DNA from 3 places in the Bradyrhizobium sp. Unk1 genome. Region 2 is predicted to be linked to each of the others. Evidence: riboswitches for the same ligand, from Rfam matches in the RefSeq annotation. Region 2 holds a riboswitch; each other region holds the start of a gene.
The links. A riboswitch is a leader RNA that binds a small molecule or an ion and turns the genes downstream of it on or off. The one in region 2 is predicted to bind S-adenosylmethionine.
Positions count from the first base shown of each region.

Region 1 (7,379 bases), on a different contig from region 2:
GCTGCAGCGGCTTTGTTGACGTCGGCCTGTCTTTGATTGCCGAGCCGCTTGCCGCGATGCTTGGCCTCCGCAAGGGCGATGCGGGTGCGTTCCGCGATGACGTTGCGCTCCTTTTGGGCCACGGCGGCATAGATGTGCAGCATGAATGGGTCGACATCCTTGCCCAGCTCAGTGACGATGAACGGCACTCGCTTGGCCATCAGGCCGGCGATGAACGCCACGTCGCGAGATAGGCGGTCCAATTTGGCTACGACGACCGGACATTTGAGCTTCTTTGCCGCCCGCAAGGCAGCGGCAAGCTGGGGACGCCTATTCAGCGCATCCGCTCCCTTACCGGTCTCGACCTCTGTGAACTCGCCAGCGATCTCCATCGCTTCATTGGAGGCGAAGGCCGAGACGAGGCGCCGCTGGCCGTCGAGACCGAGCCCCGACCGACCCTGCTTCTCGCGCGACACTCGATAATAGGCGACAACGGGCTGCGACATCATCCATCTCGTAACATGCAGACGAGCGTCAGTATGTTACAAACGTGCGGAGGTCGCAAGAGTCGCACACGCGGTCGGGGCATCGATTGGGTCAGCGGAAGGGAGGGCCGACAGGAGCTGTCCCGACAGGTGCCGGTCGCCCCCTGGTAGCCCCCGAACGATGACGCCAGCACGATCGCAATGCACCGCGACAAAATTTTCCATTTGTGAACTGCTGTCGCCACCCAGGGTGAGTCAATTTGACTCACCAGAAGCTTCCGGCCGCTGTTTCGACAGTCTTGCCCCGGTTTCCTTTGATCGCTATGCCTCGAATAGACACCGCCGGCCATGGAGCCTGAGTGCCAGCAGCGTTAATCGCCGCCGTGGGAAGGGCCTTAGTCGGCGGTGTCTCCTGGCGCCACGCTAATCGCCCTCGGCGATCTTGATCGGAATGTTGAGGTCGATCAGGCGGGCTTGCAGCAGCGACAGTGCGACAAGGTCGCTTGCGGTGACCCATCTGGTGAGGTGATTGTTGCCGACCTGTTCTGCCCTGAACTGTACGTGGGGACGCGGATGGCTACCGGTCCCATGGTATGAGCGATCAAGATCAGGGCCGAAATGAATGCTTTGGAGCAACGCATAGGCTCGAGCCTGCGGGCTCAAGTAGATATCCTGTTCACGTTGCCAGACCGCGGGATCCACCGGTATGTCGAGCTGATCCGGTTCGACCTCGTAATAGCGTCGCCACATATCGATATGTTCGGGCCGAGCCGGCCTTGCATACATTTTCGTACAAAAGGCACGAATAAACTCACGCCACGTTGGCGGCGGTAGCACGCTGAATGGCGAACCATCGAGACACAGCATCGGCGTGTTAGAGGCTTTGGGCAAATACCAATATAGCGTGTGCTGCACTTCGGATTGTTCCACCAACAACGGCTTTGCCGTCTTAAGCACAAACGCCTGCGCTTCGGCGGCGAACGCAGTGGTCAGCACGCTTCCCAGCCCGATCAGAAATCCACGTCGAGATTGCAGCATAGAAAATCCTCCAAGACGACAACACGCATCTGGAGGGCTGGCGACCTACTGTTGCCCATGCGGGCCACATCGTCGTGCCACCGTTGCCGGTCTAAGGCTGGTTGGCGGGGCCGTCGGGCCCTCTCAGGATGCAACAACAATCTATGCGCCATAGCGGCGGGATGTCAATCGGTGCACGCGCGGCGGCAGCACGCTCCGTCGAGACGCGCGCGTCTTCGTTGACCTCATGATCTACAGGTCGTCATCCGCAGTGCCGCTGCTGCTCATCGTTCAGAAGTGCCAATTACTCAGAGCTAATCGGTGCAGTCGCGATGTCGCCTCGATCTTTAGCGAGACTCCTAGCGATGCAAGCGACGGAGCATGGATACGATGTCCCACCGAGCAAAGGCGATAATGAAGACGGTCGGTCCATGATCATTGGATGGCGGAGATCACCTATTTGGATGGCAAGCCGTAGCAAACGATCGTTTTCGAGGAGCTGGAGGAGCTCGACGAAATCGTAGAGAGAGGACCGGACTGGAATACGATCGACAAGATCGTCATCACGCTCAATCGTCCACTGCCACCCTGCGAGTACAAGCAGCTCTTTGGCAAGTGATGCGGTTGCTTTGCCGTTCAGCCCTGATTTTGGACCCAGCTAAGGTGGCATTGGTTTTTAGCCAGCCGAGTAGGGCAAAATCCGCTCAAGCAGCCCACATTCGAATAGAGACTCCACGTTCGCTTCTCAGGGGGGAGCTGACCAGGTCGCATACGCTATGGAGAGCAGCTCATGACCCAGAACGGACCTGCGCCGCTTTGGCTTAGGTGCGGACATCAAGAATTTTGCACGAGAATTGCGCTCGAACAATTCCAACGGGTTGCGGAGCGGCGTCGCTTGTTGGTGGTTGCGTCGCCGCATCAATGCGTTGTCACGATGAAATCCGTGTCTTTTCCGGTCTCATGGCTAAATCCGTTGTCGGAAATAATCAATGAAGAGGCCGGCGTCAGAAGTTTAGAGATCCTCTCAACCGTATCCTGAGGTATTTCGATGCGATTGAGGACAGCGTTGGCCTGATCGGGCGACGGTACCGATAGGGCGGTTTGCTTCACGGGCGCCTCGCGCCCTCTCGTCGCACCCTCGATGCGACGAAATTCATCCGGCATCGACACGACGGTCCATCGAATAGCCGTTCCCTCGTTCTGGAATTCCATTGCGGTAAACACGTGCGTTCCCAGCGGCTCCTCCGGATTTTCGATCTTGACCGGGACATCGAACAACGGCGTGAATCCCTGACGCACGAACAGCTTGCTCAACTTACGACTGACGAAGATGGAGATTGGGACGATCTTTTTGGGCGCGCTTGCAGCGGGAACCGAGCCCGGCACCTGGAGACCGGCGGCTTCCGGAGTCTCGGCGTTTGACGCCTGTGATCCCTGCGTTGCTGCGGCTGTACCGATGCTCTTGGTTGCGACGGTGGCAGTCTGGAATTCCGACGAAACGGCCGCGGCTTCCGGTTGAAAAAGATGCGGATTGGTTATCTCGACCGGCTGGACATCACCGTGCGCAATCATCACGCGCGTGCCGCGCTTCGTGAGATGCCAGAGTCGAACGGCAAAATCATTTTTCAAGCGGATGCAGCCGTGTGACGCCGGATGCCCGGGCACGACACCGGCATGCAACGCTATCCCCGACCAGGTGATGCGTTGCATGTAGGGCATGGGGGCGGCGCTATAAATATTTGAACGGTGCCATCGTTGTTTGCTGATAACGCTGAACACGCCGAGGGGCGTAGGATGCCCCTCCATTCCCGTGGACACCGAAGAGCGTGCAATCAGGGCACCGTTGTCAAAAAGCGAGACTCGTTGGTCTGCAATTGAGATGATGATCTGGAGCGGGCCCTTCGGAAGGGGCTCGGGCGCGGTTTCAGATTTTGTCTGCCGGTGGTGGTGCTTGTGTTTGTACGGAGCGTATTGGCCAGGCCAGAACGTGTGTTGGGCTCCAAACAGAAATTGAGCGTGTGCGATCCCTGCAGGGAGCATAAAAATGGCGAATACAGCCGTTGTTATCGCGCGCTGCATTGCTGGTAATCCCTTAGCGAACATCGTCCGTCGAATAGGCGCAATTCCATCGTTTCGAAACGATGCGCAAAGCCGACGCCTGAAGCGTCATCCCGACCAACGCGGCAAGCCTCTCCTTCAAATCTGGTCGCAGTGGGTCGAAAATTGGACCGTACTCACAATTTGCGATGGGAGTTGCCGTTGAGACGGGCGCAATTGCTTGTGATCGACGCGTTGCAATCGGGCAACACGTTTTGGAGAAATTGACGAGCGGCCGTTTGCGCCCTTGCGCGACCCACATTGATCCCAAGAATGAGCCTCTTCGCATGCTTGGCTTTTCTACACGGCTCCGATGGAGCCTATGGAGGCGATGGCATCATGACCCCGCAGCGATTTGCGATAGTGGCGCCAACGTTTTGCGGAACGGTCGTTCTCGCGGGGTGGATCGTTGGCTGGCTGGCCGGCTTCGGTTCGGCCGGCACCGAGAACGCCCGCGCAGTGCCAATCGAGGACCGCGCAGCATCTCTCGCCGCCACCGCTAGGCTCGCTGACAAACCGCAGGCAATCGCGATGGCCAGCGCCGTTGTCGCTAACACCGTTGTCGCGAACGCCACGGTCGCTAGCGCCGAAGTGGCGACGGCCGAACCCGCGGCAGGGACGGCCACCGACACGACGGCGGCATCGGATAAGCCGGAATCGATCGTCGCGTTGGCCGATCCGTCGCAGATGCTGTCGGCCGATTTATCGCCTGTGCAGGAATCGGTGGACTTGGGCCACCGTGATGTCGCCCAACCGGCGCCGACAACGTGCGGTGCATCCGGCGGTTCCTCCAACTCGGGGCCGCAGGATTTCCGGTATCTCATTTGTTATGTCTGGTCCGAACTGCCGCCTGCCGAGAAGCCGGCTGCGATCGTCTTGCGTTCGTTCAAGGACATCCCGGTCGGAACGCCGGTGGAAGAGATCAAGCGCGCGTCCGACGCTTTCGGTCTGGATTTCACTTTCATGAAGGCGGTGGCCAAGGTCGAGTCCGGTTTTGACCCCAAGCAACGCACCGGGTCGTATATCGGACTGTTCCAGTTGAGCAAATACGAGTTCGGCAAATTCGGCTCCGGAGACATTCTCAGTCCTCGCGATAATGCCGTTGCGGCGGCCTACAAGGTCATCATCGAAGGCATTCTGTTTCAGTGGGTGACGCACAGGGAGCCGGACTTGAACGATCTCTACCTGATCCATCAGCAGGGCTGGGAGGGCGCCGCGGAGCACCTCAGCCAACCCAATCGCATCGCCTGGAAATCAATGTGCGCCACCAGCGAAGGCAGGGAGAAGGGCGAAAAATGGTGCAGGCGCGCGATCTGGCGCAATACGCTTCCGGCCGTCAAAAAGGCGTGGAAATCGGTGGAGAAGCTGACGTCGGAGGCGTTCGTCGGAATGTGGCGCGAGCGGGTTGCTCATTTCTATTCGAAATACATGACCACCGCCACCGCCGATACCGAGCGCGCGCACCAGTAAATTTCCGTTGAGTAGTTGGCAGGAGTTGCCGCACCCGCGGAGCGAGCGGGGCCTCACTGCCGCTGGTCGCGCGGATGCACTTTACGTCGTCAACGACGCGCTTGGGTCGTTCCTGCTGCGCGCTAGCGAGGTGACCGCAAGCCTCTGCGGCAGCGACTCCAAACACCTCTGGCTGAAATCATCTTTGGTCATAGCATCCTCCCCAATGCTCAAATGGCCTGAAACCGCTGCATGGCCACACAATTCGCTTGCCAGTTCAACGCGCCCCGATCGACGGACTTGCCATGCGCGCGCAGTGAGAGTTCGGCACCCGATGTATTCGGCATTTTGGCTGTGGGCTATCGCCCAGGCATTGCCGCCTAATTGGATTGCCGGTTTCGCGGGCGCGGCCGGCTTCGGGATCTTGTTCTTTGGCCGCGTCGCAAGAGAAGAGCGAATGATGCTGCAGACGTTCGGCGACAGCTATCGCGAGTATATGGCGCGGATCGGCAGGATTTCCCCATCAATCCGTTAGAAGCGTGCCCCTTCTGCAACATTTGCCAGAAAAGAGATCGCGCGACTGCCCTCATGGGCCTCTATTTGTTGCGTGGGGAGAACGTCCGGCTAGGCTCAGAATCGGTAAGGGTAGTGGGCAACTTCAGGGGAGACTTGATGCTGAAATTCGTAATTGCGGGTGCTGCGTCTTTGGCTTTGGTGGGAGCGGCAGCTGCCGCGGATCTGCCTCGTCCGCAACCCGTCGTCCAGACCGCGCCGATTGGTAAATATCCCGTCGGCAAAACTCCAGTCGGCAAATACCCGATCGGCAAGGCTCCGGCGCCGGCTCCGTTAGTCACCAAGGGTTAAGCCTGCGGATTCAAGCGCCTTCGGCCCGTCGGGGGCCGGAGGCGTTCACCTCCGATAAGCGGACTAGTTGTTGCTTGGGCTGTGTTGGGCCCAAGAGGGGGCGTGCGTGGCAAGAGTGATCTGGGAATACCGCGATCTGCGATTGATTGTCGGAATGGCAATCTTTGTGGCTTCCGTGGGAGGCGCTGGTGCACAGCAACTCACGGCGCGCGCTGATCTTCAGCAGCGACCGGACACTGCCCCCAAGGCTTCAATTAACTCCGCTACGAAAACGGCCGCAGCTGCGCCAAGCAGCCCGCCAGCCACGTCGGATGCAAAGCCGGCCCGGGTATCTTCAGTTAAAGGACCCTACTACGTTGATTTTCGTGCCCGCACTGCTGCATCCTACGGACACGCATTTGTCTGGTACGGCAAGACGAGCCAAAGGGCGGTCGAAGTTGCCGGCTTGCATCCAGCAGGTGACACGCTGCCGTACGTATTGGGACATCTCATGTTTGTGCCTTCTGAAACGGGCGCGAGCTACGGCGACCTTGATGAGCAATATTTGACAGCCAGCTATCGAGTCTACTTGAATGAGGCCGACGCCAAAAAGGTATTTGCTTACATCAAGCGTCTTCAGGCGACCTCGCCGGTGTGGAACGCGGGAACTACCAACTGCACCAATTTCATCGGTCGCATAGCGAGTTTTATGGGCTTGAAGGCTCCATTCCATTTGTTGAAGCCTGAAGAATACATAAACAAACTCAGAGCGCTAAACGGTGGACGTCAAACGGTGCAATTGGCTGGCGACCGGTAGACCCGGGATCTTCATTCAGGCGCTATGACTAGCCGAAGCACGCGATCCAAACGGCAAGCCAACAAGCAGAGATCATTCGTCTCTTCCGGCTCCAACAGTGTGCGCAATGTTACCGTTGACGCCCATCTCTCGCCAGAAGACAGTTTGCACCGAAGGGTGCAATGCACTTGACCGAGTCTGGATGGTTAGGCTCACCTGCCCGTCAGGTGTTGATGGAAACGACGAGGTCATTGAATGCAAAAGGCGGATCGGCGATGTCGCCTGTTGGCCCCAAGCGGTCGACCCAGCATGTCCGCTAGATGTCCGCTCCTTGGGGGTGAAGCAGACTTGATATGCTCAGCCCGAGTTCTTCCGGGTGTGACCCGAAGGCGACATAGGCATTAGCTGAAGATTGCAGCCCCAACTGGATCAATCATCGATGAGCTCAGCGTCCAGTGAGAGCGTCTCCGGAACAGGCAATCCGAGCTCGTCGGCCGCCTTCGCATTGATGGCGAGGTTGAACTTCGTCGCAAATTGAACCGGGAGCTCGCTTGGCCTTGTGCCTCGCAGTATTCGATCCACGTAACCCGCGCCATCCCGGAATTGTGCGGTCAAGTCTGGTCCATAAGACATGAGCCCACCGCGCATCACATAATTCTTGACGGCGAATATGGTGGGTACCCTGTGTTTCGCGGCAGCACTAATTATCTTTG
Region 1 is NZ_JCAMOP010000049.1:40,916-48,294, reverse strand. Features, by position in the region: gene AC5ZFO_RS40060 (recombinase family protein) at 1-485, opposite strand, end outside; gene AC5ZFO_RS40055 (hypothetical protein) at 888-1,502, opposite strand; SAM-I-IV-variant riboswitch at 1,540-1,639, opposite strand; gene AC5ZFO_RS40050 (L,D-transpeptidase) at 2,400-3,560, opposite strand; gene AC5ZFO_RS40045 (lysozyme family protein) at 3,918-5,048, shown strand; partial or broken gene AC5ZFO_RS40040 (protein-S-isoprenylcysteine O-methyltransferase) at 5,350-5,562, shown strand; gene AC5ZFO_RS40035 (hypothetical protein) at 5,700-5,891, shown strand; gene AC5ZFO_RS40030 (hypothetical protein) at 5,998-6,687, shown strand; gene AC5ZFO_RS40025 (ABC transporter substrate-binding protein) at 7,096-7,379, opposite strand, start outside.
Region 1: linked by a shared signal. The riboswitch ahead of AC5ZFO_RS40055 (hypothetical protein) and the one ahead of AC5ZFO_RS35580 (O-succinylhomoserine sulfhydrylase) in region 2 are both predicted to bind S-adenosylmethionine.

Region 2 (7,379 bases):
GCCCTGCGACGAGAAATACATCGTCGAGGCGAGCCCGATGAAGGCGTAGAATGGTGCCACCGTCGACAGATATTGATGGCTGGTCGCGCGCACGGTGGCGCTGTCGGTGAAGATGTTGACCCAGAGATCTGGGAACAGCGCGACGAGGCACGCCGGCGCGCCGACGGCGACGAACGCGCTCGCACCGGCGATCCAGGCGATGCGCCGGGCGCGCGCGATGCGCACCGCGCCGATCGCCATGCCGATCATCGGCACCGAGGCGATGCCGAACGAGAACGCGATCGAGGTCAGCAAAAATTCCAGCCGCGCGCCGATGCCGTAGCCGGCGAGGATCGCAGTGCCGAACTTTGCCAGCATGTGGGTGAAGATCGAGATCGTCAGCACCGATTGCAGCGGCGAGAAGCAGGCGATGGCGCCGACCTTGAGGATGTCGAAGAACATCGCCCATTGGACCCGCAGCCCGCGCAGTTTCGGTACGATTCGGGCGCGGCCGGAGAACAGGTACCAGCCCATCACACAGATGTTCATGGAATAGGCGATCAGCGAGCCGGCCGCGACGCCGCGCATGCCGAACTGCGGCACGGGCCCGAGCCCGAGGCCCAGCGTGCCGCCAAGCACGACCTGCATGACCGCGGAATTCAGCATCAACAGCGAGGGCAGCTTCATGTTGCCGGTGCCGCGCAACACGCCGGCCATGGTGTTGAGCAGCCACGGCAGCACGGCCCCGCCAAAAAACACCTGTGTGTAGGCGATCGCATGCGTCAGCACATCCCCGCGTCCGCCGAGCATTTCCAGAACGCGCGGCCCGAAGATCAGCATACCCAGCATGAAGACGAGGCCGAAGGTGATGCCGATCAGCAGTGCATGTGCGGCGAGCGTGCCGGCGCGCTCGCGGTCGCCTGCGCCGAGCGCCCGCGCAATGGCCGACGCCACGGCGCCGCCCATGGCCCCGCCGGACATCGTCATGGTCAGGATCACTGTCGGAAACACCAGCGCCATTGCGGCTAGCGCCTCGACGCCGAGCCGACCGATATAGGAGGTCTCCGCGATCACCACACAGGTGCCGGCCGACAGCGCGACCACGTTCGGCCAGGCGAGGCCGAGCAGCGTGCGCAGAATCGGCCCGTCCATCAGCGCGCTTCGTACCGGCCGCGGAGGCGGCGGCAACGGACGCTCTTGTTCATCGACCGGGATTTCGGCGATGTCGGACATGTCCTCTCCCGGGCGCAGGCCATTCGCGGCGCGGCAATGCGTAGGTGTGCCAATAAATTTCTTCGCGCGGAAGGCGCGGCGACAGGCTTAGCACGGCATTTGCCGATTCCTCCTGCGCCGGATGCAGGCGTGCCCTGCGGCAGCGCATTTCAAGTGGTGGAATTACTCAATGGTCCACACCAGCGGCGGCCGACCGCCCGCTGTCGGGCGCAGGTGCACGCCGATGTGCCGCCCGCATCCGGCAGCGAGCCCCTCGAACAACCCTTCCAGCACCTTGGTGCAGGCGCGATGATAGTCGGCGACGTCATCCATCAGCTTCCAGCTCTGCTGACGAAATTCAAACGTGCCTTCCGATGCCGTCGTCTCGGCAGAGTCATCCTGCGCGGCAAACAGCGCATTCAGGAACGCTGCGAACTCGCTGGCGCCGCCGCGGCTCATTGCGAGCGCCGCTGCAACCTCGTCGAAATACTGCATCCCGATCAGCTTGCCCGTGAGATGCAGGAGATAGCCGGCGTCTTCCGGGCCGAACAATTGCACCATGACGGGCGCGGCGGTGCGCACATATTCCATCGCGTAGTTGCGGTAGGCTTTTTCCAGCCGCGGCTTCGGCCAGCTCGCGACGGGCAAGGCAGGCGCGGTCTTAGCGTCGAACAATGGCGCTTCCAGATGGCGCGCGAACACCAGGCGCTGGTCCACCTCGAGCGGGTGGTCGTACTGATGATAATAGCCTTCGAGCCCGTCCTGACCGTCGACGCTTTGCTTGGTGCAGACGAAGCCGAGCCTGAGATCGCCGAGCGCGACGCCATTGTTGGCGTGCCAGCCGCGCAGCATCGCGCGCGAGACCTCACCCGGCACGCCACAGATCGCGGTACCCTTCCAGATCCAGCGCGGCGGCGGATAGCGGATCCAGGCTTTGCAGTCGCTCTCATACATGTACTCGACATGCACGCCGCCGATCCAGTTGGAGAGATAGTGATATTGCGCGGCGGCCACCGCCGGCGGCAGATGACTGAGACCGAGCTTCTCGAGCCCCGGCAGGAAGCGCTCCTGCTGCTGGCGGCGAAACACGCGGAAGACGAATTCGGCAGCATCCGCCGTACCGCGCCGCGTGACGACGGTGAGGATGAGGCCGGTGAAGTAGGCGTGATAGAGGTCGGCGACCGCGCGCCAGCGCTTCCATTGCGCTTCTTGTGCTGCGTCTGATGCGGCGGTCATGTTCGCTCCCGATCGTTGTTTTGCGGGAGTGTGTCATCGCGGATGGGGTGACGCAACACGCCACAAGCTCGGTGTCATCACCCTGCGAAGACCGGGCGATCCAGTATTCCAGAGGCGCTTGTGATTGAGTCGAGAGGCCGTGGCGTACTGGATTCCCCGCCTTCGCGGGGAATGACAGCGGAGGGTGGGCTATTACTACACCCGGAAATGCTTGCTCAGCTTCAGCCCCTGCGCCTGGTAGTTCGAGCCGATGCGCTGGCCGTACATCGCGTCGGGGCGCGCCAGCATCTTCTCGTAGACGAGACGGCCGACGATCTGGCCGTGCTCGAGAATGAACGGCACTTCGCGCGAGCGCACTTCCAACACGGCGCGCGATCCCTGCCCGCCGGCGCCGGCATAGCCGAAGCCGGGATCGAAGAAGCCGGCATAGTGCACGCGGAACTCGCCGACCAGGGGATCGAACGGCACCATCTCCGCGGCGTAATCGGGCGGCACCTGCACGGCTTCCTTGGAGGCGAGGATGTAGAACTCGCCGGGGTCGAGGATCAGGCTGCCATCGGGACGCGCCGAGATCGGCTCCCAGAAATCCTCCACCGCATAGCCGGAGCGGCGGTCGACGTCGACGACGCCGGTGTGGCGCTTGGCGCGGTAGCCGACGAAGCCGTTGGCCTTCTCGCCGGAGAGGTCGACGGAGACGGCGACGCCGCCGGTGAGATCAGCATCGTCGAGATCGACCAGACGCTCGGTCGCATGCAGCGCCTCGAGCTCGTCGATGTTGAGGATGGCATCTCCGGTGCGGAAGCGCACCTGGCTCAAGCGCGAGCCCTCGCTGACCAGCACCGGAAACGTCTTCGGGCTGATCTCGGCGTAGAGCGGGCCGTGATAGCCGGCGCCGATCATGTCGAAGCGGCGGGTGCCGTCGGCGATGACGCGTGTGAAGACATCGAGCCGGCCGGTCGAACTTTTCGGGTTCGCGGCGGCGACGATCTCCGGCGGCAGCGCCAGGCTTTCCAAGAGCGGCACGATGTAGACGCAATTGGTCTCCAGCACCGCGCCATCGGTGAGGCTGAACTCGTGCAGCTTCAACTCGTCGATGCGCTCGGCGACGGTCGCGCCGGGACCGGGCAGGAAGCTGGCGCGAACGCGATACGCGATGTCACCGAGGCGGAGGTCGAGGCTCGCCGGCTGGATCTGGCTCTCGACGAAGTCATAAGCGGGCAGGATGAGGCCTGCCTCCGCCATCGCTGCGATCATGCGGTCGGGCAGGATACCATTGGCGTCGGCGGCAACCGTGAAGCTCAACCAGGGGTCCTCGTCGGGGGTCAAACGCATCCGGACATGCGGGAAATACTAGCCTTTTACGGCTATCCGATGGACGCCTTGACGGAAAGGCCATTGCGGAATATGAGCATCACTTATCCCGTGGTGATTTGAGCCGGCCGGCTTGCAGCCACGTTAAATAAGTCGCTAAACAGGCCGGGGACCTCTGTGATCCCGGCCCGTGGAAGTTATCCAGGCCGGTTTTTTTGTGACCATTTTCGATGGTCACGCAGAGGAGGTCCTATGTCGAAGTCCCCGGCGTCCACCACGCAATACCGTCCTGAAACCCGTCTGGTTCATTCCGGCACCCTGCGCTCGCAATATGGCGAGACGTCGGAGGCGCTGTTCCTGACCCAGGGCTATGTCTACAACAGCGCCGAGGAGTGCGAGGCGCGGTTCAAGGGCGAGGACCCCGGCTTCATCTATTCGCGCTACTCCAACCCCACCATCGCGATGTTCGAGCGCCGCATGATCGAGCTCGAGGGCGCCGAGGCGGCGCGCTCGGCCGCAACCGGCATGGCCGCGGTGACGACCGCGATCCTGGCGCCGCTGAAGGCCGGCGATCACGTGGTCGCCTCGCGCGCCCTGTTCGGCTCGTGTCTCTACGTCATCCAGGACTTGCTGCCGCGCTACGGCATCGAGACCACGCTGGTGGACGGGGCCGATCTCGACCAGTGGCAGCGTGCGCTCAGGCCGAACACCAAGACGTTCTTCCTGGAAAGCCCGACCAATCCGACGCTCGACGTGCTCGACATTCCCGGCATTGCCGAGATCGCGCACGGCGGCGGCGCGCGGCTCGTCGTCGACAACGTGTTTGCGACACCGATCTGGCAGAGCCCGCTCGCACTCGGGGCCGACGTCGTGGTCTATTCCGCGACCAAGCACATCGACGGCCAGGGCCGTTGTCTCGGCGGCATCATCCTGTCGTCGGAAGCGTTCATCGCCGAGCACATCCACAATTTCATGCGCCAGACCGGCCCGTCGATCTCGCCGTTCAACGCGTGGGTCCTGCTCAAGGGCCTGGAGACGCTCGGCGTACGCGTGCGTGCGCAGACCGAGACGGCGGGACGCATCGCCGACGTGCTGGCGAGCCATCCGAAGATTTCGCGCCTGGTCTATCCCGGCCGCGCCGACCATCCGCAGGCAGCTCTCGTGAAGAAGCAGATGCGCGGCGGCTCGACGCTGGTCGGCTTCGAGGTCAAGGGCGGCAAGCAGGGCGCGTTCCGCGTGCTCAACGAGCTCAAGCTTGCAAAAATCTCGAACAATCTCGGCGATGCCAAGAGCCTCGTCACGCATCCGGCGACCACGACGCATCAGCGCCTCAAGCCGGAAGACCGCGCCGCGCTCGGCATCAGCGAGGGCTTCATCCGCTTCTCGGCGGGGCTCGAGCATGCGGATGATCTGATCGAGGATCTGACCGCGGCGCTGGAGAAGGCGTGAGGCTCTTACCCTCCCCTGGAGGGGGAGGGTCGATCGCGCGAAGCGCGAGCGGGGTGGGGTGATCTCTCCAAGCGGGCAGTATTCGATGCGGAAGCACCGTCACCCCGCCCCGCTCCGCATTCCGCTTCGCTGCATGCGAAGCGACCCTCCCCCTCCAGGGGAGGGTGAGCGAAGCTCACATCGGCCGATACGTCCGCACATCAGCCGGCACATTCACGCCGAGCTTGATCTGACCGACGGAGCGGATGATGTCGTCGCCGAGGAGCTGGGCGAAGCAGGCATAGCCCCAATCGTTCATGTGCAGGCCGTCGGCGATCACGAAACTCTCGACCGGGATCGATTGCTTCTCGTGCCAGTCGCGCATCACCTCGAAGCGGGGGAAGATGCCGACGTGACGAAGCTCGGCGACCTTGCCGAGCAGCTGCACCATCTTGCCGGCGCTCTCCTTGCGCTGGTTCACGGCCGGCGAGTATTGCGGATCGACCAGCACGATGTCGGCCCCGCCGGCGGCCTGGATGCGGGAGATGCCGTCCTCGACCATCTTGGCGGTGTCACCGGGATCGAGATTGCGCAGCACCGCATTGGTGCCGACCTGCCAGATCACGAGATCCGGATGCACGTCGATCACCTCCTTCTGGAGGCGCTTCATCATCTCGGGCGCGTCCTCGCCGCCGACGCCCGCATTGATGACGGTGATGTCGGCGCTCGGATATTGCCGCCGGAGCTGCGCGGCGAGGCGGTTCGGATAGTTGAAATCGGGCGAGCTCGCGCCATAGCCTGCCGTCGACGACGAGCCGAACGCAACGATCGCGACGGGTTTGCCGGCGGCGAGCTTGCCCGCGACATGCGGCAGCGAGCCCATCGTCTTCGCGCCGCCCTTCGGTGCGAGGCAAGGCACGCGGCTGAAAATGTCGCCGGCGGATTTCGCGACCTGCTTCACCTTGTCGATGGCGCGCGCGGTCACGCCGCGCTGTTCGGGGGACGTCACGGCGACGGTGGTCTGGGAGGGCGAAGCGGGAGCCGGACTAGCGGCCTGCTGCGGCGCGGGCGTTGCCTGCATGGCCTGCGCCTGCACCGGTGCCAGCGACACCGGCGTCAGCAACAGCAGAGCCGCCGCGGGGGCAGCCAGCCACGCCGTCAGGCAAAAAGGGCGGAGAGAACTCATTAACGCTAGACCTCAATTTTGCTGCTCAGCCGGCCCCAGATGGGCTGCGTCGATCACGAACTGTGCCAACGCCCGGCCAAGGCAATCATGGACCTGTTTCGCCAGCTCTGGCCCGCGGGACGGGCTGAACAGGTCGAACTGACCCTGATCATTCCACTGCCGCATGATCGCGAAACGGTCGAACAGCGGGATGTCATGCTCCTGCGCCACCACCCGCATATTGTCGAGATAGGGCGGCACCGAGATCATGGTTTCGGTACGTGGGCTGTACTGCAAGTTCATCAAGACGACGTCAGCCCCTGCTTTTTGCAACGCGGAAACCCCTCCGGTCACCGCCCCGCGAAAATCATCGGGATCAATCGCTCGGATAGCATCGACAGTCCCGGTCTGCCAGATGACCAAAGTAGGCCTTTTTGCTTCCATCAGCTTAACGAAGGTGGTGGCCGCTTCCTCGGCCGTCTTCTTGCTCTGTATTTCTACGGAGACATGCACGGCCTCCGACGGCAGCAGCCTGTCCTTCAAAATGGCCTGCATGCGCGCCGGATAGGAGCTGTCCTCCGAGGCCGGAATCGTGGTCGAACGGCTGCCTATGACCAGGATTTCCAGCGGTTTGCCGGCCTTGATGGCGTCGGCGACCCTGGGAAGCTGGCTTTCAGTGGTGAGCAGATAGGATGGCAATTCGCAGGCCGGGGGTGCGGCCGGAGCAGTCGACGCAGCATCGCCCGCGCGCGCCAGGGGCGCGGCGAGGTTACCGCACAGCAGGACCAGGCTCAGGAGAACCTTCGCCTTCATCAGCCCCCTCCCGCCAGATCGGCGTTGCCGACGGCGTTTTTGGTTTTCGCACCGCTCTTGTCAGCCACGCGCTTGTACCACGAAATCACCCAGGCAACGCCCCACATGATCAGGATTCCGGAGAGACTAATCAGCGCATGCATGGCTGCGCCGCCGGAGACTTCGGCCAGGATGAAATGGCCGGCGAAGGCGAGGAAGACGCCGAGACAGAAGATCTCCAGGGAATGCTGGCCGC
Region 2 is NZ_JCAMOP010000037.1:50,157-57,535, reverse strand. Features, by position in the region: gene AC5ZFO_RS35595 (MATE family efflux transporter) at 1-1,212, opposite strand, end outside; gene AC5ZFO_RS35590 (hypothetical protein) at 1,375-2,427, opposite strand; gene AC5ZFO_RS35585 (2'-deoxycytidine 5'-triphosphate deaminase) at 2,623-3,759, opposite strand; SAM riboswitch at 3,840-3,919, shown strand; gene AC5ZFO_RS35580 (O-succinylhomoserine sulfhydrylase) at 3,991-5,187, shown strand; gene AC5ZFO_RS35575 (SGNH/GDSL hydrolase family protein) at 5,363-6,352, opposite strand; gene AC5ZFO_RS35570 (SGNH/GDSL hydrolase family protein) at 6,365-7,144, opposite strand; gene AC5ZFO_RS35565 (OpgC domain-containing protein) at 7,144-7,379, opposite strand, start outside.

Region 3 (7,379 bases), on a different contig from region 2:
GGTGCCGATGGTCATGCGCAGCGAATGCGGCAGGCGGTAGTTCTTTAGCGCGCGCAACACCAGCCCGCGCTTGGTCAGATACGCGTCGGCCTCGTCCGCGGTCTTGCCATTTTCCGGGAAGTGGATCAGCACGAAATTGGCGACGCCGGGCGTCACCTTCAGACCGAGCTTGCCGATCTCCTCGGACAGCCAGTTGCGCCAGGTCTCGGTGAACTGCTTCGACATCGCCTGGTGCGCTGTGTCCTCGATCGCAGCGACCGCGGCATACATCGCCGGCGTCGACACGTTGAAGGGACCGCGGATGCGGTTGACCGCGTCGATGATGTGCTCGGGACCGAACATCCAGCCGACGCGCAGCGCGGCGAGGCCGTGGATCTTGGAGAAGGTGTGCGTCACCACGGTGTTCTCGGTGGTGGCGACCAGCTCGATCCCCATCTCGTAGTCGTTGCGCGAGACGTAATCGGAATAGGCGGCATCGAGCACCAGCAGCACGTGCGACGGCAGGCCGGCGCGCAGCCGCTTGACCTCGTCGAACGGCACATAGGTGCCGGTCGGATTGTTCGGGTTGGCGAGCCAGACCAGCTTTGTCTTCGGCGTCACCGCGTTGAGGATGGCATCGACATTGCAGGTGAGGTTGGTCTCCTGCGCGACCACGTTCTTGGCGCCGACCGCCATGGTCGCGATCGGGTAGACCAGGAAGCCGTGCGTGGTCGAGATCGCCTCGTCGCCCTGGCTGAGATAGGTGTGGGCGAGCAGATTGAGGATCTCGTCCGAGCCCGCGCCGCAGATGATGCGGTTGGGGTCGAGCCCGAAAGAACGGCCGATCGCTTCGCGCAGCACGCGCGAGGTTCCTTCCGGATAGTCTTCCAGATGCGCCGCCACGTTCTTGAAGGCCTCGATCGCCTTGGGCGAGGGCCCGAACGGCGTCTCGTTGGCCGAGAGCTTGAACACCTTGCGGCCCGGCTCGGCCACCGGGCTCTTGCCGGGCGTGTAGGGCGCAATATCGAGAATGCCGGGATTCGGCACGGGGCGGGACATCTTCAACTCCGGAAGTAGCTTTAGGCGGTTCGCGATCTACGATTTCGACCCGGTCGAGGGCACCGTATAGCGCGTTGCGTGGCTGCCGACGAGGGCCGTGGAGCGCACCGAGGCCCCCGCTTCGATCAGGGCAGCCTTGATCTTGTCGATGCTGGTCGCGCTCGTGACCGAGACCAGCAGCGCCGCGCCGTCGAAGGCGGTATCGGGCACCGCCACGATCTCGGCGAGCGGCGACAGGGCGCGGGCGACCTCGGCGTTCCAGCCGGACACGCGCACGCTGAAGGTCTCGACCTCCGTCACCACGGCGCTGTCGGCGACGCGCGAGATCGCGAACACCGGCAGCGAGGCCGGATGGTCGGCGCGCTCGACGAAGGGCAGCCGCGCGATGATCTTCGGCGCGCCGTCCGCCTCCAGCTCCAGCCACCACGGCGTGCGGCTCGAGGTTGCCGAGACCAGCGCCAGGTCGCCCTTGGATTTTGCCACCGCCTCGACCGCCGCCTGCGCGCTGAAATGCGCGACGTAAGGCACCGTGAAGCCGAAATGAAAGCGCACGGAATCGCGCATCGCCGGCTCGCTCACCGAGATGTCGGCATGCACCGAGAACGGCGCCTGGACATAGGTGAAGGTCGAGATGATGACGCGCCAGATGCTCTCGACCGTGTCGAGCGGCAGGATGCCGCGATGGCGTTGCACGATGTCACGCATCATGGCGGCCTCGCGCGCCGGGCGGAACGCCGAGCCGACCTCCTGGGTCTGCTTCACCTGGATCAGGCGGTCGATGATGTCGCCGCGCTGCATCAGGAGACGATGCATGCCCTCGTCGATCGCGTCGATCTCCTTGCGCAATTCCTGGAGTGATGGTGGCGCGGGCGGACGTTGGGACATATCTGACTGGACTGTTGAGAGGCGTTCCAATGCGGATCGACCAGGCAAGCTGGTAGGTTCGGATCCGCTGCGATCGATATCCTGATTAGGCAGTCGGGGCGGCGAAAGCAAAGAGAAATGACGTCCTTTTGGGCTGATGTGACAGAGACGAATTTGGCTAATCCGGACCGCGACTTGACGAAAACCGCCCAAGACAGTAGGTTTTGCCTGTTCCGTGGTCATTTGAGCCGGCCGGCTTGCAGCCACGTTAAAAAACTCGCTAAACAGGCCGGGGACCCTTTCGATCCCGGCCGAACCTATCGTTCAGGCCGGGTTTTTCATGGCCTGATGTCACTGCGATCGAACGTCTGATCGCAAACGAGGTCGATGTCAGAGATGGGTGGCGTCAAGTCTGTGCCGAGCCCCGCGATCAGTGCCGACGACCGGTCGCATGAGGCGGATCATCCGAATTCGCAGCTCGCGCAGTTCGGCGCCGAGCAGCCGCTGCGGCTCGATTGCGGCATCGATCTCACCCCGTTCCAGATCGCCTACCAGACCTATGGCGAGCTCAACGCCGATCGCTCCAACGCGGTGCTGATCTGCCATGCGCTGACGGGCGATCAGCATGTCGCCAACGTGCATCCCGTCACCGGCAAGTCGGGCTGGTGGGAGACGCTGGTCGGTCCCGGCCGACCTCTTGATCCTCAGCACTACTTCATCATTTGCGCCAACGTGATCGGCGGCTGCATGGGCTCGACCGGGCCGGCCTCGATCAACCCCGCGACCGGCAAGGTGTGGGGCCTGGATTTCCCCGTCATCACCATTCCCGACATGGTGCGCGCGCAGGCGATGCTGATCGACCGGCTCGGCATCGACACGTTGTTCGCGGTGGTCGGCGGCTCGATGGGTGGCATGCAGGTGCTGCAATGGACCTCGGCCTATCCAAGGCGCGTGTACTCCGCGCTGGCGATTGCCTGCGCGACGCGGCACTCGGCGCAGAACATCGCCTTCCACGAGCTCGGCCGCCAGGCGGTGATGGCCGATCCCGACTGGCACAACGGCCGCTACACGGATCAGGGCATCCATCCGCATCGCGGACTTGCGGTGGCACGGATGGCCGCGCACATCACCTATCTCTCCGACGCCGCGCTGCATCGCAAGTTCGGCCGCCGCATGCAGGACCGCGAGCTGCCGACCTTCTCGTTCGACGCCGATTTCCAGGTCGAGAGCTATCTGCGCTACCAGGGCTCGTCCTTCGTTGAGCGGTTCGACGCCAACTCCTATCTCTATCTGACCCGTGCGATGGATTATTTCGACATCGCCGGCGACCACGGCGGCGTGCTGGCGAAAGCGTTCGCGGGCATCGAGACGCGCTTCTGCGTGGTCTCCTTCACCAGCGACTGGCTGTTCCCGACCTCGGAATCGCGCGCACTGGTGCACGCGCTGAACGCGTCGAGCGCGCGAGTGTCGTTCGCCGAGATCGAGACCGATCGCGGCCATGACGCCTTCCTGCTCGACGTGCCCGAATTCTTCGATATCGCCCGTGCCTTCCTGCAATCGGCAGGGAAGGCGCGCGGGCTCACCGCCAGGAATGACTGACAAGGACGGCTAGCGATGTCTGTGCAGGAAGTGCTGCCGCTGGGCGGCGTTGCGACGGAGCAGTCCGGCCCGTTTCGCGCCGATCATCTGCTGGTCGCCGAGATGGTCAAGCCCGGCTCGAAAGTGCTCGACGTCGGCTGCGGCGAGGGCGACCTGCTTCAGCTTCTGGAGACCCGCGGCATCGACGGGCGCGGCATCGAGCTGTCGCGCGAGGGCGTCAACCGCTGTGTCGCCAAGGGCCTCGCGGTGGTGCAGGGTGATGCCGACACCGATCTCGTCAATTATCCCGACGACGCCTTCGATTACGTCATCCTGTCGCAGACGCTTCAAGCGACGCGGCAGCCGCGGGTCGTGCTGGAGAATCTGTTGCGCATCGGCCGCCGCGCCATCGTGTCGTTCCCGAATTTCGGCTTCTGGAAGATGCGGCTTCAGCTCCTGGTCGGCGGCCACATGCCGCGCACCGAGAATCTGCCCGCGACCTGGTACGACACCGCCAACATCCATTTCTGCACCATCAAGGATTTCGTCGAGCTCTGCGACGCGATCCACGTCAAGATGGAGCGCGCCGAGGCGCTGGATCTCTACGGCCGTCCATTGCGGCTGCGATTGCCGTGGTGGGTGTGGAACATGTTCGGCGAGCAGGGCGTGTTTCTGCTGAGCCGGGGCGGAAGGAAATAGTTACTCGCCCGCGCTCCTCAAAATGAGGAGCTGAGGTCTATCCTTTGTCATTGCGAGCGTAGTGAAGCAATCCAGAGTCTTTCCGCGGAGGGATTCTGGATTGCTTCGCTGCGCTCGCAATGACGGAGTACTTGGCCGCGACTGTGCTTAATGCGCTGCGAGCGACCGCGGATCGCGCACCGGCCAGCGCCCGGCTTCCACCAAAGTCACGAACCGCTCCACGCTCTCGTTGAACAGCGCGGGTTCTTCGAGATTGAGCACGTGGCCTGATTTCGGAAACATCGACAGGCCCGCCGCGGGCAGGTGCTTCTTCAAGAACAGGCTTGCCCCGACGCAGGGATCGTCTTCGTCGCCGCAGATGATCAGCGCGGGCGTTGCCACACCTCGAATGGCATCCGGCATCGTGTAAATCGATGGCCTGCCGCCCTGGAAGCCGCGCATCGTGTTGGCCGAACCCTTGGCATCGTGGCGCGCCAGCGCGGCGTAGAAATCGGCATGGCCGCGCGGGTCCTTCACAAGGAACGGAATCCGGCTCGCCGCCTCGCGCGTGACCTTTGCGACCTCGGCGGAGCCTGATGTCTCGAACTGCTCGGCATTGGCGCGGCACTGCTTGCGCCAGTTGTCGAGATTCTCGATCTCCGATCCTGAGCCCACGCCGGCCAGCGTCATCGACAGCGCGCGCTGCGGCGCGTTCAATCCGATCTGGAGCGACGAATAGGCGCCCATCGACAGGCCGACGAGATGCGCGCGCTCGATCTTGAGATGATCGAGCACCGCGAGCGCGTCGGTGTAGAAGTGCTTGTAGGTGTAGACCTCGCCGTCAGGCACGTCCGACGGCGTGTAGCCGCGCGCGGAATAGGTGATGCAGCGATGGCCGCGCGAGAAGTAGCGCATCTGCGGCTCCCAATTGGTGTAGTCGGCCGCGAACTCGTGCAGAAAAATAATCGGCGTTCCCTGGCCCGCTTCTTCGAAATAGATGCGGACGTCATCGCTGGTCGTGGCGTGGGGCATTAACTATTTCCCTCTCTTCAAGCCGCCTTTGGAGAGTTGCAGTTAATGCTGTTGTCCGCAATGCGGCAGCCTCACGCCAGCACCTGCACAAAATCATCGCAGCTATTCGCGGGCGTGGCGTCTTTTTCTCGCCACATCCGGCGGCTTAACGGCCAGACGGATGTCGGCCATCGCACGGCCGATTGGGGAAGTGGGGGTGTCAAGAAGGATGAAGTATGTTCGAGTTGTTTGCGTCTCGCCTGTCGCGTTGTGTTGTCGCGCTGGCGATTTTCTCCGCGGCGGTTGCCGCGTTCGTTTCTCCGGCCTCAGCGCGGCCGCATCATCGTCATAGCGCAGAGCGGCACGCTTACGTGCACCACGCCAGACATCATCATGACCGTCATTATCGCCACCATGCCCGTAGCTCGCGCTTCGAGCGCGGCGCGGCGCAGTTGCAGGCGAGCGGCTTCGCCGACACCCAGGCCAGCTACAATCCCAACGCCAATGTCGGCGGCATGGCCAACAACGGAATGACCAATCCTGGAATGGCCAATAGCGGTGGCGGCTTCGGCGGCGGATCGGGCCTCGTGTCCGAGGCGCGCCGCTATGTCGGCGGCAATCCGACCGGGCGCGGCAGCCTGTGGTGCGCGCGCTTCATGAACATGGTGCTGCAGCACACCGGCCATCAGGGCACCGGCTCCGACATGGCGAGCTCGTTCGCGCGCTACGGCACGCGTGTCTCCGGTCCGCAGGTCGGCGCCATCGCTGTCATGTCGCGCGGTCGCCGGGGCGGCCATGTCGGCATCATCACCGGCGTGGACGCGCAGGGCAATCCGATCATGATCTCCGGCAACAACGGCAATCGTGTTCGCGAGGCGCCGGTCTCGCGCGGCCGGATCTATGCGTATGTGATGCCGAACTGAGGCTCGTCATTGCGAGCGAAGCGAAGCAATCCAGAATCCCACCGCGGAGACAGTCTGGATTGCTTCGTCGCTTTGCTCCTCGCAATGACGGAGGGTGTTGAGGCGGCGTGCCGTCACACCAGCTTCGGCGCTTCCACCGCGATCGCGTCACCGACGCCGATGTCGCCGTCGGCGATGACCTCGGCATAGATGCCGCAATCCATGTGCCCGAGATTGCGCGAGAGCGTCGGTGGTATCTCGAGATCGCGCTGCGCGGTCTCGGGATCGACGTTGACCGCCGGGCAGCGGACGATGCGCTTGACCACCTTGAGCCGGACCTGACCGATCGCCAACGTCTCGCCGACGAGGTCGAGCTCGGACCAGGCCGGCCAGCCCTTCACGTAGAGATTGGCGCGGAAGCGCAGCGGATTCACTGCGGCGCCGCCGAGCATGGTCTCGATCGCGCGGACGCTGTCGAGATTGATGATCGACACGACCTTGCGGGCGACGTCGGAAAAGCTGTGGTCGCGGCCGGACAGAACTTTTGGCGGGCCCTTCAGCTCCGGCTGAAAATTCTCCGTGAAATAATCCTCGATGGCGGCGCGCCCGGCAGTGCTCTCGAGGTCCCCGCTGGCGACGATCTGGCCGTCCTTGCGGATGGTCAGGCGGTTGGTCGCGTCCTCGAACCGGCTGTCGAGGGACGCCAGCCGCTCATTGCGCGCCAGCATCAGGAACTGGATCTTCGGCTTCCAGGCCGGCGCCTCCGGATCGAAGCCGCTCGGGCCATTCTCGATGGCGTAGCGGCGGTCGGCCGGCAGGGTCTGGCCGATCCGCAAGGGGACCCGGGGCAGGGATTCCGGCGTCAGGCCCTTGATCGGGTAACGGTAAAGGCCGGTGATTTCGGCGGTCTGGCTGGCTGTCATGTCGCTACTTAAGGGATTCGACCTGCCGGCGCCAAGCAGGCGGACCCGTGCACGAAATTGTGAACGCGCCTCTTCCGATCCGAGGCCAAGCTTCCCACATCTGGGTCAGGCCGGCGCCAGCGCCGGCTGCTAACGACCGTTGCCGGTTGACGACCATCAACGCAGGCACCGGAAACCCAATGAAGATGCCGTTTGGAGTGCCTTAGAGGGCTCCAGGGGCAGGCCGAGGGAAAGAAAAGACATGAACATCGACAAATATACCGAACGCTCCAGGGGCTTCGTCCAGTCCGCGCAATCGCTTGCGGTGCGCGAGGGGCATCAGCAGTTTTCGACCCTGCACGTCCTGAAAGTTCTGCTGGACGACAATGAGGGCCTCGCCGCCGGT
Region 3 is NZ_JCAMOP010000068.1:20,046-27,424, forward strand. Features, by position in the region: gene AC5ZFO_RS44215 (pyridoxal phosphate-dependent aminotransferase) at 1-1,038, opposite strand, end outside; gene AC5ZFO_RS44220 (chorismate mutase) at 1,075-1,923, opposite strand; SAM riboswitch at 2,128-2,207, shown strand; gene metX (homoserine O-acetyltransferase MetX) at 2,299-3,501, shown strand; gene metW (methionine biosynthesis protein MetW) at 3,517-4,179, shown strand; gene AC5ZFO_RS44235 (alpha/beta fold hydrolase) at 4,327-5,190, opposite strand; gene AC5ZFO_RS44240 (TIGR02594 family protein) at 5,406-6,092, shown strand; gene AC5ZFO_RS44245 (MOSC domain-containing protein) at 6,206-6,994, opposite strand; partial or broken gene AC5ZFO_RS44250 (Clp protease N-terminal domain-containing protein) at 7,236-7,379, shown strand, end outside.
Region 3: linked by a shared signal. The riboswitch ahead of metX (homoserine O-acetyltransferase MetX) and the one ahead of AC5ZFO_RS35580 (O-succinylhomoserine sulfhydrylase) in region 2 are both predicted to bind S-adenosylmethionine.